2 regions of the Mycoplasma sp. OR1901 genome follow, and region 2 is predicted to be linked to the other one. Evidence: riboswitches for the same ligand, from Rfam matches in the RefSeq annotation. Region 2 holds a riboswitch; the other holds the start of a gene.

Region 1 (3,445 bases), 180 kb from region 2:
TCTAATTTACCGATAAATGTTTTTATGAATTTGTTTGTTTGAGAAACAATTTCATGCATTTTAGCAACTAATTCTGCATCATCGTCTTCATCTTTTGAATCTGATAATGTTTTAGAAGTTTCTAATAAAGTTTTTAAATTATTTAATAGTTCAACAACTATAGATGTTTTTTCGCCGTACATATGTCCTCATTCACCTATAATGTTTCCGTTTTCGTCTGAAGCATCATTTAACTTAGTTAAAAACTCATTAATTATTGGCATCATTGTTTCATTTGCATTTTCAATTTCTTCTTTAGCTGTTTTATTTTCTGAATCATAATTTGTTACGAACTCACCTAATAACTCTTTTTGTTTTGCTAAACTAGCTTCGTCTCTTGCTTTATTTTTTGTTGCTTCTCTAATTAATTTATCATACTTAGCTGAGTTGTCTAATTTTAATAAAGTTGCTAACTCTTCACTATTAAGATCATCACCTATTAAATTGTAAAAATCCATAATTTTTTTAGAAACTTCAATTTCTTTTTTAACTACTTGGTATTTTGTATATCTTAAAAATGAATTTTGATATGTATCAGTACTCATTAATTTAATTTGGTTCATCGCTTTTAAATATTTACTATAAAAATCTTTATATAAATAAATTGTATTATTTTCACTTCCCCTTGATAAAGGTTGAAATTTATCGTTAAATAATTTATATAAACTTCCTTCACGATCTTTATCTAATTGTTCATTAACCTCATTGTCATAGGCTTCTTTTTCTTTAGTATAATCTACTAAATAACCATCTAATAACACAGCTTTAGCTTCTGTAATAAATTTATCTAAATCTTCTCACACGTTAAATTCATTGAAATATGTTAAGTTGTTATGTAATAAAATAACGTTTATTCTATCAATTATTGATTTAACATCTTTATATAATTTATCAAATCTAACAGAGTAGATGTATGACTTAACGTTAGATTCTAATCATTGTTTATAAATACCTTGTAACTCAACTACTTTCTTTTTAGTTTCAGTCATAAATTTCTCATCAACTATTTGTTTATAAACTGGGAATAAAGAAATTCTAAATTCTTTATCAGATAATTTTAATGATGGTAATAAACTACGCATGTTTGATGAAGAAAAATCAATAAACTTGTTAGCTACACCATTGTCACCATCTTGTTCAAGATTGTATCAAAATGAAATTTGGTGTTGAAGTAATGAAGATTCATCGATTGCTTGTTGATATTTTTCAACATAAGAATTTAAGTTAGCTAATAATTGTTCTTTATTTTCGTATGTACCTTCTGGTTTAGCATTAACAAGACGAATAATTTCGTTTAAATCATTAATTCTTCATTGGAATAAAATTTCCATTTCTTCTGATTTAGGTGTTAATACTGTAATTGGATTAACAGTGTCATCAATATATTCATAAATTAACTTACTTCTGCTTAAAAGGTGGAATACTGTACTCTCTCATGATCATAAGTTCGCAAAATTTTCTTCTGTTGTAGATACTTCTGCATTAGTACCAATAATACCTGTAACTATTTGGTCTAATAAAGCTTTTTCTTTATTATATGTTTCAGGTTTTTGTTCCTTAAGTGCTGTTGTAAAATCAGAAGTTATAAAGTTACTGATTTGGTTATATAAATTTCTAACAGATAATCCATTTCTTTGGATTGCTGTTCCGCTCATAACTTCAATTTTTCTGTTTAATTCATCGATTTTTCCTGATAATTCAACTAGCTGATTATTTTTATTTTCTTTTTCTGTAGTTGATTCTGATATTTCTGATTTTAATCTTTCAATTTCACTTTCTTGTGCCTTTGAATTTTTTTCGTTTTCTTGTTTATATTTTTTATATTCTAATTGTAGTTTTTTATAATCAGCACTATTTTTCTGGTCTGATCCTGTACTTGAACATGATGCTAAAGTTACTAAACCAGCAGAACTTAATGCTAAACTTAATGTTTTTACTCAAAATTTTCTTTTCATTTTTTTCTCCCTTAAATTAATAAAACAAATAAAAAAAGCTTTATATGCTATATAACATACAAAGACTTTTTAAATATCATAATTATGAAATAATAATACTAAAAGAAATGTATATCTATAGCGCCAATGGTTAAACCAAAGAGTAGAAATCTTTTATGCTTTTCTACCAGCAAAAGTAATTGTCATTACTTAAACTTCGGCTGTTGAACCCTTTCATTAATTTCACAGTCTACCAACTCAATTAATTACTAATATTAACAGCACCTCTATAGACACAATAGATTTCAATATAATCATTAAAATCCATTATGCATAGTTCAACAATACAAATTGAATTTTATGATGAAATTAAATAGATTTAATGCGGATAAATCTACTTTTAATAATCATAAACATAATGTAATGTTGATTTGCTTTTTTCATATTGTTATTATATAATAAATAAATTAAAAATAAAATAAAAATTAGATTTTTCTATAAAAGGTATATAATTGCGCATTTTTCTTAATATAAAAAATAATAAAAAAAATCAGAGAAAACTCTGATTTTAAAATTATTAAATTTTGCAAGATTGACATTCAAGATTTTCACTACCTTCAAGAACATCTTGACGAACACGAACATAGTAAATAGAACTACATTTTTTACTAAAAGCTCTAATATATGCCTTATTTAAATCACGTGTTGTTGCTTGATCAGTCATAAATAAAGTTAGCGAAATAGCTTGATCAACGTGTTGTTGAGCAACAGCTGCAAGGTCAATAATTGGATTAGGACCTAATTCATAAGCTCCATCTAAATAATACTTTAAATTCTCATTGCTTACTTGATAAGCAGGTACATAAACACGACCAATTTTACCTTCTTTACGAACTTCAACTGGAGAAACTACTGGTTGTAAGCTAGGTGTACATGAAGATAAATATGAAATACTTCCTGTTGGAGCAACTGCCATTAAGTGTGAGTTTGCTAATCCATGTTTTCTAATGTTTAAATCTAATTCAATTCAATCTTTTTGAGTAGGTATTTGAACTTGATATTTTTCAAAAATATCAATAATTTTTTGTGTTTTTGGAGTAAATTTATCAACTTCACACTTAGTATATTTAGATAAATATTCACCGTTTGCAAATTCTGAAATATCAAAAGATTTAAATTTTCCTACTTCTTTTGCCATTAAATTTGATGTTTTGAAAGCGTGGTAAGCAACTGTATAAAAGAACATATTTGTAAAATCAAGCGCTTCTTCGCTATTATAATAAATTTGATTGGTTGCTAAAAAACCATGCATATTCATAGCACCTAAACCAAGTGCGTGATTGTTGTTATTTCCATAATTTACAGAAGGAGCAGAACTTAAATCAGCAATTCTAGATACCTTATCAAGAGCACGAATTGAACGTTCTACAACTGAACCAAAATCGATTTCTGATTCCATTATTTTAGCAATA
Region 2 (3,445 bases):
ACATGAAGAATTAGTTTCTATTTTAGGTGACAAAGTAAAAGAATTTAAAATAGAAAAGAAACCTTACATAATTATGATGTGTGGTTTACAAGGTTCTGGTAAAACTACAGCAACTGCAAAATTAGCTTATTATTTCAGAAAGAAAAAACACGTTCAAAAACCACTTGTGGTTGCAGCTGACATTTATAGACCGGCTGCTGTTGAACAATTGGTTACTCTTGCTAAAAGTATTCAAGCAGATTACTACGAGCAAGGTGTTAATAATCCTGTTTCTAAAATTGTTTCGAACGCTTTACAATATGCAAAAGATAATGATAATGACTTAATTATTTTAGATACTGCTGGTCGTTTATCTATTGATGAACCATTAATGAATGAATTGCTTGAAGTTAAGAAAATCGCTCATCCTGATGAAATTTTCTTTGTAGCCGATTCATTGAGTGGTCAAGATATAATAAATGTTGCAAAAACCTTTAATGAAAAATTAAAATTAACAGGTTCGATAATTACAAAACTTGATTCAGATGCAAGGGGTGGAGCTGCGTTTTCATTAAGATACATACTTAATTTACCAATTCGTTTTACAGGTACAGGTGAAAAAATTGGTAATTTAGATTTATTTTACCCAGAACGTATGGCTGATAGAATTTTAGGTATGGGTGATGTTATGTCATTAATTGAACATGCTCAAGATAATCTAGATCAAGATAAAATGACCAATATGGTTAAAAAGATTTTATCTGGTAGCTTTACTTTAGATGATTTAATGGAACAAATTAAACAAGTTAAAAACTTAGGTAAGTTTTCAAAAATACTTAAAATGCTTCCTGGTAACTTATCTTCAAAAGTAAATGAAGATCAAGTTGAAAAAGCGGAAGAAAAAATGAAAGTATTTCAAATTTTAATTTCTTCTATGACTAAAAAAGAAAGAAATAATCCTAAATTACTTAGACAAGCTTCAAGAAAAGAAAGGATTTTAAAAGGTTCAGGAAGAACTCCACAAGAATTTAATAAATTATTAAGTGATTTTGATGCTATGGTAAAACAAATGAGCGAAATGGCTAAAAGTTTCAAAAAATCCGGTGGTTTCGGTGGATTTGGAAGTGGTTTTGGATTTTAAAAAGGGTATTTTGCCCTTTTTATTTTATTAATTTAAACTTTTAAAAATCATAAAACTGCAAAAAACTTTTTTAAATTTTTTTTATGTGTATAATATTGGTATGAAAAAAGCGTTACAATGAGACTTTATGATTATTATTAACGAAATTATGAATAACAATATTATTATTCACATTCGTTAGTTTTATCATTAAAATTTTGTTGTACTAATTACGTATGCATAACAGATTTTAATGTATAAATTGAAATCTGTTATGTCTATAGAGGAGCTACTAGTATTAGTAATCAATTGAGCTGGCAAGCGTTGATATTGATGAAAGGATATAGTGGCCGAAACTGAGTTAACGGCAGTTAAGTCAGTTGGTAGAAAAGCATAAAAGATTTCTACTCTTTGGTTAATCCATTGGTGCTATAGACTTACACTTCTTTAAATTATTGAAAAATAATAAAAAAGTTTTGTATGGTTATATAGCCTATACAAAGCTTTTTTCATATTCAGATAAAAGTAAAATAAAAGGAAATAAAATGAAAAGAAAATATTTATTATTAGGTTCATTAGCTAGTTTATCTAGCTTAGGACTTGCAGTCGCATGTGGTACGACTGAATCACAAAATAACAATGGTGGAAGCAATACATCATCATCAACTTTAGGTAATTTTGATGTTTTATCAAAAAATGGTATTTATTCTTCAAATTATAATTCACCATTTTCATATAGCAGGAACCGTTTTGATATGAGTAGTTCATATGGTGGTTTCACTTTAACAAACGAAGATACAACATTTGGTAAATTAGTTGAAGTAAAAAGTGAAGGTAAAGCAGAATACACAGAAGAAAATAAAAGAAACTCATTCGGTGCTGTTACAGAAACAATTACAAAAATTACAAAACCTTCAACATGACATTATGAATTAAATGTTGCTGATGCTGTTGTTTTAACAGTTGATAACCAGGAATATACATTTGATAACGATGATGCTGAAATTATGCCAAATCCTGGAAAAGATGGGTTGTATTCATCAATGTGAGTACAAAAAACAAGTGCAAATGAACGTTCAATTAACTCACAAAACTTCTTTGACAAACTTAAAAAAGCTACTAAAGTTTCGACAAGAGTTAGAGATAATGTTTACTGAGTAAATAACAAAGGTGAAAAAACTACTTACAAAATGAGTGCAAATGACTATTATGTAGGGTTTTTAAGAACTTACTTATCAAACGATACTTCTTTTAGACGTAGTCACGGTGGTTCATCTGAGTTAGATGCTGCATCAAAAGCTTTATACACAAAAAATGGAGCTAAATTATTCGAAGAAAAAGATGCTTACTCAAACTCTTATTTATTTGATTTATATAAAATCGATATGAAAAAACTTCTAAACGAAACAGAAACAGTTACTAACAAAGATGGAAGAAGTTACTTTAACGTTTCAACAAGTGGAGATGATGCGTTAGTTTACGAATGATTTACAAATAATTTCATCGGTTCATACGAATACGCACCTGCTCCAAGTGCTTACATTAATGAATTAAACGAAAGTGGTAATCTTCCTGATTTCGCTACTGATTCAACATTAACTACAGAAGTAAAAACAGAAAAAACAAACTTAGTTAAAAATGCTAGTGATTTAGCTAAAAAAGCTGGTGTTTACTGATACGGATTTAATGAAAAATCTTCGTTATTCTCAGGAAAATACTACTACGAAGGATATAATGGTAATACATTTACTGCAACATATAAAATTAATAACCATTATGCTTTAGAGTCATATTACAATGATCCAACAACAATTAAAGAATTTAGAAGTGTTTACGTTCAACAAACTAAAGAAGGTAAACAATTTGAAATAGACCAATTTAACAACTATAAATCAGGTTTAGTTTCTACAATTTCATACTCTAACTTACCAGAGTCAAACAAAAAAGAAGTTAATGCTAACCCTAAATTATTCGGTGTTTCAAAACAACAATCATTAAATACAGATCACAGTATAGGGAATATATTCTCAACATTAGTACCACGTGCTAAAGAAGCACAAGGTGGTGAAACTTATGTTAACGAAGCGTATTCACAACTTGTTTGAGGTAAACCTTTATCTGAAATTGAAGCTGGTACAGCTAAAAATGTTTTAGAATACACAACAACAGGTATCGCAGGGGAATTTAGAAATATTTTAACAGCCGCAGTTAATTGATCACACATTACAACAGTTATGTCACCAACTGAAGAATCAGTTACATGATTATCTACATTAGCACCTGATTCATCAATTAATAGTGATGTAAACGATACAACAGTTGAAACAAACAGTCCAAGAGATAACT

Evidence for each region. A riboswitch is a leader RNA that binds a small molecule or an ion and turns the genes downstream of it on or off. The one in region 2 is predicted to bind lysine.
Region 1: another riboswitch for lysine. It lies ahead of HTZ87_RS02055 (hypothetical protein); the one in region 2 lies ahead of HTZ87_RS02880 (OppA family ABC transporter substrate-binding lipoprotein).

Annotation. Positions count from the first base shown of each region.
Region 1 covers NZ_CP054666.1:631,453-634,897, forward strand. Annotated here, with positions in the region: gene HTZ87_RS02055 (hypothetical protein) at 1-1,994, opposite strand, end outside; lysine riboswitch at 2,105-2,271, opposite strand; gene nrdE (class 1b ribonucleoside-diphosphate reductase subunit alpha) at 2,551-3,445, opposite strand, start outside.
Region 2 covers NZ_CP054666.1:815,012-818,456, reverse strand. Annotated here, with positions in the region: gene ffh (signal recognition particle protein) at 1-1,120, shown strand, start outside; lysine riboswitch at 1,373-1,539, shown strand; gene HTZ87_RS02880 (OppA family ABC transporter substrate-binding lipoprotein) at 1,645-3,445, shown strand, end outside.